DNA from 2 places in the Thalassospira sp. MIT1004 genome. Region 1 is predicted to be linked to the other one. Evidence: predicted binding sites of a transcription regulator. Region 1 holds the regulator's gene; the other holds the start of a gene.
The links. Region 1 encodes PhoB, which activates phosphate uptake and scavenging genes when phosphate is short. Its sites were predicted from a motif close to TNTCATAAAACTGTCA; they were not measured.
Positions count from the first base shown of each region.

Region 2: BC440_RS20010 (DUF2794 domain-containing protein) is a predicted target of PhoB. The motif match lies at 2,185-2,200, and genes of this name have one in related genera.

Region 1 is NZ_MCAO01000011.1:347,961-353,589, forward strand. It holds gene BC440_RS06385 (cation:proton antiporter) at 55-1,815, shown strand; gene phoB (phosphate regulon transcriptional regulator PhoB) at 1,878-2,573, opposite strand; gene phoU (phosphate signaling complex protein PhoU) at 2,591-3,313, opposite strand; gene pstB (phosphate ABC transporter ATP-binding protein PstB) at 3,335-4,138, opposite strand; gene pstA (phosphate ABC transporter permease PstA) at 4,140-5,489, opposite strand; gene pstC (phosphate ABC transporter permease subunit PstC) at 5,482-5,629, opposite strand, start outside.
Region 2 is NZ_MCAO01000046.1:7,512-13,140, reverse strand. It holds gene BC440_RS20025 (PQQ-like beta-propeller repeat protein) at 1-508, opposite strand, end outside; gene BC440_RS20020 (tetratricopeptide repeat protein) at 559-1,209, opposite strand; gene BC440_RS23010 (hypothetical protein) at 1,321-1,575, opposite strand; gene BC440_RS20015 (hypothetical protein) at 1,666-2,091, shown strand; gene BC440_RS20010 (DUF2794 domain-containing protein) at 2,246-2,599, shown strand; gene BC440_RS20005 (tetratricopeptide repeat protein) at 2,616-3,377, shown strand; gene BC440_RS20000 (ribonucleotide-diphosphate reductase subunit beta) at 3,440-4,468, opposite strand; gene BC440_RS19995 (ribonucleoside-diphosphate reductase subunit alpha) at 4,509-5,629, opposite strand, start outside.

The sequences.
Region 1 (5,629 bases):
CTGATTTGAACGACTTCCTTTACACGCCTATCTGCGCCGGACGCATAATCCATCATGTCACACAGCGTTCTTTTCGAGCTGTTCCTTGTCCTGACCGCCGCGGTGATTGCCGTCCCGCTGGCACAGAAATTACGTGCGAACTCGATCATCGGTTTCCTGATCGGCGGCTTTTGCATCGGCCCTTTCGGTTTTGGCCTGATCAGTGACCGCGAAGACATTTCAACCGTCGCCGAGCTTGGCATTGTCTTTCTGCTGTTCATGATCGGTCTTGAATTGTCGCGCGAACGCCTGCGCGTGATTGGGGGCCGGTTCGCGACCCTTGGTTTCCTGCAGATCGGCGTCACGATGGCCGTGATGTTCGGTGTATTGCTGCTGATCAATTACGATATGCCCGCCTCCATCGTGATTGCCGGAGCACTGGCCCTGTCATCAACAGCCATTATCCTTAAACAGCTTTCTGATGAACGCCAGTTGCACACACGTTTCGGGCGTGCAGCCCTTGCCATCCTGCTGTTGCAGGACGTTGCGGTTGGTCCCTTCCTGATCATGGTGCAGGCCGCTGGCAATGCCGGGAGCGAAACCAGCCCCTGGATCAGCGCACTAAGCGGTGTGGGGGCGGTTGCTGTATTGTTGCTGACCGGTCGTTATCTCCTGCCGCGACTGTTTCGGTATATTGCGGCTCTTAAAAACCCGGAACTTTTTGCAATCGGGACCCTGTTTGTCGTTCTGGCTGCCAGCACATTGACCGAAGCCGCGGGCCTTTCAATGGCGCTTGGTGCCTTTATCGCCGGGGTAATGTTGGCCGAAACCGAATTCCGCCATCAGATCGAAGCCGACATTTCGCCATTTCGCGGTGTTTTCCTGTCGCTGTTCTTCATGTCTGTGGGAATGTCGGTCAATGCCAATGTGGTCATCGGTCAGGCCGGAACGATCATTTTGTGGCTGATCGGGCTTCTGGTCATAAAGGCAGCGGTTCTTTTCGGATTGTCCCTGCTGATCGGCTTTAACCGTGCATCTTCAATTCGGGTCGCCATGAGCCTGGCCGCCGGTGGTGAATTCGCCTTCGTCATGCTTGCACTGGCATCGCAGAACGGGGCGGTTCCGATTGACATCGCCGTGATGCTGATCCCGGTGGTTGCGATTTCGATGGGTCTGACGCCGACTTTGATTTCGCTCGGCCACCGCATCGAACAGAAGCTTCATCCAAAGGAAACCGATCAGCTAAGCGAGATCTCGGATGAAACCGACGGCATTCAGAAACATGTTCTGGTGATTGGTTGCGGGCGCGTCGGCCGGGTTCTGGCCCGTCTGCTGCGCACCAAGGAAATCCCGTTTATCGTTCTGGAATCCGATGCCCAACAGGTTTCGCGTGGCCGAGCCGAAGGTCTGCCTGTTTATTTTGCCGATGGGTCCCGACCGGAAACATTTCGTGCCGCCCATACCGAACAGGCCCATATTGCCGCCGTTGCCATGGGCAACCCGCACGCAACCGAAAAGACCGTCGCCTTGCTGCGACAGCATTATCCGCATCTGAAAATCTTTGCCCGTGCCCAGGACATCACCCATATCGGTCCGCTGTCACGCAGTGGTGCCGATGCGGCCATCCCCGAGGTACTTGAAACCGGTTTACGCCTGTCCGATCACGTTCTGGCGGCCTGCGATATCCCGCAGGAAGATATCGATATCGAAATAGCCAAGTTCCGGCGTGCCGATATGCTGCTGATGAACGAACTTGCCCCGCGCACCGCGCGCCAAAAAACCGAAGACCAGGCACAAAAAACTGCCAAACCGGCAAAATCCAGGAAAAGCACCTGAAACACAAAGACCCCCATCACGAGAATGGGGGTCTTTCGTTTCGTCTTCCAGAATAACCGCAATCAAGCGGCTTCGACATCCAGTGCATAGCCAGCAGCACGAACCGTGCGGATCACATCGCGCGTTCCCTTGACGTCATTCAATGCCTTGCGCAGACGACGAATGTGAACGTCAACCGTGCGGGTTTCGACATAGATATTCGGCCCCCAAACCGCATTCAGAAGCTGCTCGCGCGAGAAAACCCGCCCCGGATGTTCCAGGAAATAACGCAGCAGACGGAATTCGGTTGGGCCAAGATGGATAGCCTTGCCGTTACGACTGACACGATGGGCGGCCAGATCCATTTCGATATCGGAATAGATCAACTGCCCTTGTGGTTGCGCCGGACCGGATCGACGCAGAAGTGCGCGAATACGGGCCAGCAATTCACCAATCGCAAACGGCTTGGTTACATAATCATCGGCCCCGGTATCAAGGCCGCGGATGCGGTCGCCTTCTTCGCCACGCGCCGTAACCATGATCACCGGCAAATCGCGGCTTTCAGGCTTCCGGCGGATCTGGCGGCAAACCTCGATCCCTGACATCACCGGCAGTATCCAGTCCAGAAGGACCAGATCGACATGGGTTTCGGCCAGAATTTTCAACGCTTCGTCACCGTCCCCGGCTTCGACAACCTGCATCCCCTCGCGTTCGAGGTTGTAGCGCAACATGGTTACGATTGCAGCTTCGTCCTCGACGATAAGAACCGTTGGGTCCATCTTCCTATGCTCCAGTGTCACTCATTCGGTTCTACGACGGCAAAGTTCGCCGCGTCATTTTTTGGCCGAGTATCCATCGGCAGGTCTTCGCCCTTGATCCGGTAATAGATCGTTTCGGCAATGTTGGTCGCATGATCGCCAATACGTTCGATATTCTTGGCGATAAACAGCAGATGGGTCGATGCCGTGATGTTACGCGGATCTTCCATCATATAGGTCAGCAGTTCACGGAACAGGGAATTGTACATATCGTCAACTTCCTGATCGCGCGCCCAGACACGCTGGGCCTTTTCCGCATCACCTTCGATATAGGCATCCAGAACGTCCTTGATGATTTCCTGGCACAGCTTGGCCATGTTCGGGATCACCTGAACCGGGCGGATCGGCGGCACCTGGTTAAGAACCTGCGCACGCTTGGCGATATTTTTCGCCAGATCACCGATACGTTCTAGATCGTTGGACAGTTTAAGCGCGGTCACCACCTGTCGCAGGTCATCTGCCATCGGCTGACGCAGGGCCAGAAGACGTACGGCAAAATCCTGCACTTCCTGTTCCAGCGTATCGATACGGTGATCGGAAAGAATGACCTTCTCGGCCAGTTCAGAATCCCGTTTAACGATCGCACGAATGGCGGAAATCAGCTGACTTTCGGCAAGCCCGCCCATCTGCGAAATGATGTTGTTCAGACGGGTCAGTTCTTCGTCAAACGAACTGACGATATGATGTTTCTCATCGACCATCGAAAATACTCCTGCCCGGACTTAACCGAAGCGACCCGTAATGTATCCCTTGGTGCGCTCGTCCTTGGGATTGGTGAAAATCTGATCGGTTTCGCCCACTTCGACCAGCTTGCCGAGATGGAAAAACGCCGTGCGCTGCGACACGCGGGCAGCCTGCTGCATGGAGTGCGTCACGATCACAATGGTGTAGTTCGAACGAAGCTCGTCGATCAGTTCCTCGACCTTTGCGGTTGCAATCGGGTCAAGTGCCGAACACGGTTCATCCATCAGGATGACTTCGGGGCTGACGGCAACCGCACGTGCAATGCAAAGACGCTGCTGCTGCCCACCAGAAAGACCGGTTGCCGGTTCCGGCAGACGGTCTTTGACTTCTTTCAGTAGACCCGCCCGTTCAAGCGAGGTCATGACGATTTCATCGAGCTCGTCGCGCGAATTCACCAGACCGTGAATACGTGGGCCATAGGCCACGTTGTCATAAATCGACTTCGGGAACGGGTTCGGTTTCTGGAACACCATGCCAATGCGCGCGCGCAACTGAACAACGTCGATTGCCTTGTCATAGATATCACGGTCATCAAGCGTTACCTTGCCCTTGATCGTGACACCGTCAATCGTGTCATTCATGCGGTTCATGCACCGCAGGAAGGTTGATTTGCCGCAGCCCGACGGGCCGATAAGTGCTGTGACCTGACGTTCGACAATGTCAAGATTGACATCAAAAAGCGCCTGGTTGTCGCCGTAGAAAAGATTGAGGTCACGGGCCGTCATTTTCGGGCTAGTGACTGACGGCTCTGCCGTCATTGCGCTTTGAGTTACAACAGCCATTTTACCACTTCCGTTCAAATTTCTTGCGCAGATACACGGCCAATCCGTTCATCAGAATCAGGAAGCCCAGCAAGACCATGATGGCCGCCGAAGTCTTCTCGACAAAGGCACGTTCCGGACTATCCGCCCACAGATAAATCTGCACCGGCAGAACTGTCGCCGGATCAAGTGCCCCGCCCGGGATATCAACAATAAACGCCACCATACCGATCATCAGAAGCGGTGCGGTTTCCCCAAGAGCCTGCGCCATGCCGATGATGGTCCCGGTCAGAATACCGGGCATCGCCAGCGGTAACACGTGATGGGTCACCGTCTGAACCGGCGACGCCCCAAGACCAAGGGCAGCCTGCCGGATCGACGGCGGCACTGCCTTGATCGCCGCACGTGATGCGATGATGATGGTCGGCAATGTCATGAGGGCCAGCGTCAGACCACCAACAACCGGGGCCGACCGCGGCAGGTGCATGACATTAAGGTAAACCTCAAGCCCGAGAAGACCGAACACGATCGACGGCACAGCCGCAAGGTTGTTGATGTTGACTTCGACAATCGTCGTGAACCGGTTTCGCGGTGCAAATTCTTCCAGATAGATCGCCGCCAGAACACCAATCGGAAACGACAGTATCAGTGTCACAACCAGGGTATAGAAAGACCCGACCGCAGCGCCCCAGATCCCGGCCAATTCCGGTTCGCGGGAATCACCATTGGTAAAGAACCGCGTATGGAACTGCTTTTCGACCGATCCTTGAGAGACCAGTGTATTATACCAACCAATTTCCTGATCGTTCAGGCGACGGTCGCCTTCGTCTGTGTTTGCACTGATATAACCTTTGTTGAGCATATCAAAGTCGTCACCGGAAATCAGCCAGACCTTCCGGGTCTGTCCGATCAGAGACGGATTTTCAAGCACCCTCTCGCGCAGATCATAAGATGCCCCGCCCGAAACAATGTCATAGAGATCACGCCGTTCGCTACGTCCGCTCACTTCCGGGAACTGTTTGCTCAGTGCATCCCTGATCAGACTATCAAAATTGGCCCTGCCAATAATTGCCGGATCACCTGTTCCGTCCGGATCAATCTTGGCCGGGTCGAAAAAGATTTCCATCTGAACATAGGTCTGGAAAAAGGCACTATAACCTTTCGAAATGATCGAATAGCCAAGCACAACCAGCGCCATAAGAGCGATGGCAATTGCGCTTAAGCCGTAAATCTTGAACCTGCGTTCCGCTGCGTAACGTTTTTTAATGTTACGTGCCAATTTCGGGCTGTCCCAGTCAACCGGCGTGTGCAGATTGCCAGAGATCACTTTTGCGGCGGCTCTGTCTTCCATAAGCGATGCCATATCAGTCATATTTCTCGCGATACTTCTGAACAACCTTAAGGGCAAACACGTTCAGACCCAAGGTGATAAGGAAAAGAAGCAGACCCAGTGCAAATGCCGACAGGGTTTTGGCACTGTCGAATTCCTGGTCACCGACCAGAAGTGTTACG
Region 2 (5,629 bases), on a different contig from region 1:
AAAGAATACCATTCTCGTAGGCCAGACCACCGCCCAGAAGCGTGCTGTCTTCGTCCTCGTCCTTCGCCAGTTCAAGCGACCAGATACGCTTGCCCGATTTGGCACTGAACGCACGAACGACGGCGTCGGCATCAATGGTAAACACCACACCCCGCGCCACAATCGCTTGATTGAGCAGAAGATTGTCATCCATCGATCCTTCCCCGATACCAACAGACCAATCCTGACGCAACACATCGTTGTCCAGACCAACATGATGCAGGGCATGACTTGGCAGACCGCCATTCTGCGGCCAGTCAACCATTGGCTCGGGTTCCGGCAGGATCACACGCTGATCGCTCAGGGCAACATCGGGCTGAACGGTACTTTCAAGCGATAGAACCGCAAGACGTTCCCCCGGAAGCGGCGGATCTTCGGATTCTCCAAGCCAGCTTGAGCATGCCGAAACGGCAACCGACATGCCCATGACGCACAAAAGAGATTTAATGTTGCGTGGTCTCAAAACCATATCCTCTGATCCAGTCCCTGTGAACAGGTTGCCTGTGCCATTCCCGCCAATCAGGCGCCAACGGCTTTCAGAATTTCACTTGCGCGGGCGCGCATGCCTGACGGTGCTTCACTGTCATCGGCAATCTCGGTCAGCAGCGGCTTTGCTGCTTCGACCTCGCCTGCTGCGATATGAAGCATCGCGATCATTTCACGTGCCGAGTAGTACCAGGGATTTTCAGGCACAGCGATCGGTTCCAAACGCGAAATCAAATCCTTGGCATTTGATGCGTCGGCGTTGTTCATCGCAATTTGAACCACGGCAAGGTCGCGATAGATATTTTCGACGTCGCTGTTACCCGCAATTGCCTCAAGCTCGGCGACCGCGGAATCTTTCGCCCCGGCGCGAAGATAAATTGCCGCCTTCTGGAAATGACCAAGGGCGACAAAACCGGCATCGCCATCGGCAATGATCGCATCAAGCGCGCCCAGTGCCGCATCCTGCTTTTCTTCACCAGCCTGTGCCAGTTCAATGGCATTTGCCATGCGCGTGCCGTTTTCGATGCGCGAATTTTCCTCGTAGCTTTTCCAGCCTTCACGCCCGGCAACACCCAGCACGATCACGGCCGCCACACCCACGATGTATTTGCCGTATTTGCGCCACAGCGCTTCATTGCGCTCGCGCTTGAGGTCTTCTTCGACTTCCTGGAAAATATCAACCACGAAAACCGCTCCAATCCGATCAAAAGAAAGCGGGCAACCTGCCCGCTTGTCAGAATTAATTCCGGCAAGGATTTAACGCGCCAGTACGCAAGGGGTCAAGTCCGCTGCACATCAGGAGCCGCCAATATCGCAATTAAATCCCGCAATGCTGTATTTCACTCGCAAAACTTGACCCTCATCACGTTGTTTTTGATCCAGTGAACAACCATCAAAGGAAAGAATTGCCGCCTGCGATGCAGGACCAGACCTTAAACCCGAACGAAAATCTGCCTCTAAAATCATAATCTGCCGTCCGGTTAATTGCCAAACCCGGCTGAAATGTGGCCAATCCGTCCCAACATCAAAAACAGTATCTGCTTCACCCAAAACGGCACATGGATTGCATTTGTAAATTCGGGAAACGGAATTTTAATCGCTACCGGGCAAATACTGACCGGTCGATGCACGGAGATCAGGATGAAAAGCTTGCACAAGGCCCAAAGCCGACAAGAGGCGAAACGTATAATCCGTCAGCGCGTTCTGGCTGGATTATTCGCAACGCTTCTTGGTGCCGGGGTCTCAGGCTGCGATACCACCGCATCCGACATTGCAGGTACACACATCTTCACCGGTGTTGAATGGTATATCGCGCTCGACGTTGTCAGCATCATCAACACCGACAAAACCCTGATTGACCACGTCGTTTCCCTTTCGACTGGCCGCGATTGTTCGACCATCCGCAAGATCGATGGCAAATCATACTGCAAAAAGGACCCGGTCCCGGAACCGCCACTTTATTGCTATCGCACCTTGGCCGCCGTCAGCTGCTATCGCACACCCGATCCTTATAATACCGGCGCACAAACCGTTGACTGGCCGCCAACACGATCACGCAGCCTGTAATCACCTCAACCAACTGAAATCACACATATATTTGTAAAAATTTTCATATCCCGGCCCTTTCAAACTTGAGGCTGCGGATAAACCGCGCTACCGTGTCATCAGAGCGTCATAAACTCTCTACCCCGGCCTTTTGAAATTACGTCCGGAGAAAGACATGGGTACATTGTTCAATCTGGCTCAGTACCGCAAAGCCAAAAGCTTTGTGCATTTCGACCGGACTGAATTGATGCAGCTCATGAACACTTATTCCAGACAAGTCGCAAGTGGTGCATGGCGCGACTATGCCATTGATCACCTTGATGGTATGGCCATGTTCTCCATCTTCCGTTCCTCACACGAAACAGCCATCTTCACCGTCATCAAACTTGGTGCGGATCACAAGAATGCCGGGCATTTCGTTGCACTTCACAGCGGTGAAAAAATTAAACAAAGCTCGGAAATCCAGAACGTTCTTGATGCCGTTGAAAAACGTGCACGCAAAGTCGTCCCGCTGTTCAAATCCCGTTAAAGATCGGTTTCGCCTTTTGCCCCTTTCCATACTTGCTTTCTTCTCGCCCAATCGCGGCAATCGCACCATGCTGTGTGGTTTTCTTGTTCTGGCGGCATATACGTTTCATGCTCCACCGGCACAGGCCGACTACACCAGTGGTTACAAGGCCTATCAGGCGGGGAATTATGAAATGGCCCGCGCACAGTGGCGCGTTGCCGCACAGGAAGACGATCCACGTGCGCAATATGCGCTTGGCCTGCTTTACTATCGCGGTCTTGCGGGACCACAGGACTACCGACAGGCGGCAGATTGGTTTGCCCTTGCAGCACGCTCTAATCATGCAAATGCAATCTATTACCTTGGGCTGATGTATTTCAATGGCTGGGGGCTGCGCTATGACCAGTTCCGCGCCACAGAATTCTTGAAACGCGCTCTTCGTGCCAACGGGAACAATACCGATGCCGCCTTTCTGATTGGCGAACAGTATTTTCACGGGCGTGGAGCGGAACAAAACTATGTTGAAGCCGCCCATTACTACAGGATCGCCGCCGAAAAAGGCATGCATGCCGCCCAATTCATGCTCGGCGCGATGCTGGAACGCGGCTGGGGTATAGAACAGGATTATGCAGATGCCTATTACTGGCTGCGCCGTTCAGCCCTTGGCCCACGCCCCCTGCCTCCCGGTGTCGAACTTGAAATGGACCCGGCAACGGCAATTACCAATCTTGAACCAAAGCTGCGCCTTGAAGAAATCAGACGTGTTGACAAAAGGCTACAGGAATTGGCTGTTCCCTGAACCAGAACACAAAAGGCCACCCGAAGGCGGCCTTTTGCATGATATTCGTTCCTCAAACGGGATCAGGAAAATGCTTCGTCCCAAGTACCGCGCGTTGCGGCTTTTGAATATTCCGTCGCGCGGTTTTCAAAGAAGTTGGTGTGCTCGACCGCATTCAGCATCGCATCCATCCATGGCAACGGGTTCTGTTCAATCCCGTATTGCTCCTTAAGACCAAGCTGGCTAAGGCGGCGATCAGCGATATAGCGGATGTATTTCTTTATATCTTCCGCTGTCAGGCCCTGCACCGCACCGGCTTCGAAGGACAGATCGATAAACGCATCTTCGTGACTGACGATGGTTTTGCAGGCCTCGATCAGGTCGCTGCGCATTTCGTCATCCCAGATTTCCGGGTTCTCTTTGCAGAATGTCCTAAACAGGCGGATGATGCTTTCGCAATGCAGGCTTTCATCGCGCACAGACCATGTGACGATCTGCCCCATGCCCTTCATCTTGTTAAAGCGAGGGAAATTCATCAGCATCGCAAATGAGGCAAACAGCTGCAAACCTTCGGTAAAGGCGCCAAACACCGCAAGCGTCTTGGCGATGTTCCGCTTGCCCTGTGTGGTTAAACGCAGGTCGCCATGCTCGTCGGTATACTCGTCTTCCGGACCAATGCCCCAGATTTGCATATAGTCGTATTTGTCCTTCATTTCCTTGTACTGGAAGAAGGCCTCATACTCGGCTTCGGGCATGCCAATGGTATCAAGAAGGTGCGAATAGGCGGCTACATGGATGGTTTCCATGTTGGAAAATGCCGCCAGCATCATCTGGACTTCGGTTGGTTTGAATACGCGCGTATAATGGCGCATATAGCAGTTATTGACCTCGATATCCGACTGAGTGAAAAAGCGGAAAATCTGCGTGAGCAGGTTGCGCTCGGCATCGGAAATCGTGTGGTTCCAATCCTTGACGTCATCGGCCAGCGGCACTTCTTCGGGCAGCCAGTGAATTTGCTGCTGGGTCAACCACGCCTCATAGGCCCACGGATAACGGAACGGCTTGTAGACCGGGTTTTCCGTCAGAAGATCAATTACTTTATCGTCAGACATATCGTCACTTCTCGCAAAATTTCTGTGTGCTCAAGCCGCTTTACTGGCAGGCGAGACATTCATCATAGTCAGGTTCGCTGGCTGCCTGTGCGGCGGCGGCCGCAACCAGTGCCGGGATTTCAAACGAGCTTTCCGGGCTTGGCATATCGTCATCATTCGACTTCGCACGCCCCGGAATGTTCGCAACCACCTCGGCCCGCTGGATCGATTTCGACCGGCAGTAATAAAGGCTTTTGACCCCCTTTTTCCATGCCTGGAAATGGATCTGATGCAGGTCGCGTTTATGAACATTCGACGCCAGGAAGATGTTCAGTGACTGTGCCTGATCAATCATCGGCGTGCGATCACCGGCAAGTTCGATCAGCCAGCGCTGATCCAGCTCGAACGCAGTCTTGAAGATGTCCTTTTCCAGATCAGACAGGAAATCAAGATGCTGAACCGATCCTTCATGCACCGTGATGGATGTCCAGACTTCTTCATTATTCCGACCTTTTTCTTCCAGAACCTCGGCAAGATACTTGTTACGCACGTTAAACGAGCCCGAAAGCGTCTTGTGTGTGTAGGAGTTCGCCGCCATCGGCTCGATTCCCGGCGAAGCACCGCCGCAAATGATCGAAATCGATGCGGTCGGCGCAATCGCGGTTTTGTTCGAGAAACGGGCTTTGATGCCGTATTCGGCCGCATCCGGGCACGAACCGCGTTCTTCCGCCAACTTCTCGGACGCAGCATCGGCATGCTTTTTCAAGTGATCAAAAATCTGCTTGTTCCAGACCTTGCTCATCACCCCTTCAAGCGGCACTTTCTGCGCCTGCAAGAATGAATGGAAGCCCATCACGCCAAGACCAACCGAACGTTCACGCATCGCGGAATATTTCGCACGCGCCATGGTATCGGGCGCATGATCGATAAAGTCCTGAAGCACGTTATCAAGGAAACGCAGAATATCTTCGATGAACTGCGTGTCATCCTTCCAGGTCAGATAATGTTCAAGGTTCAGCGACGACAGGCAGCAAACAGCAGTACGATCCCCGCCCAGATGATCCTTGCCGGTCGGCAACGTGATTTCCGAACACAGGTTCGACGTCTTAACACTAAGCCCGGCCAGCTTGTGGTGTTCCGGCACCGCACGGTTCACGGTGTCGATGAACAGCATATAGGGCT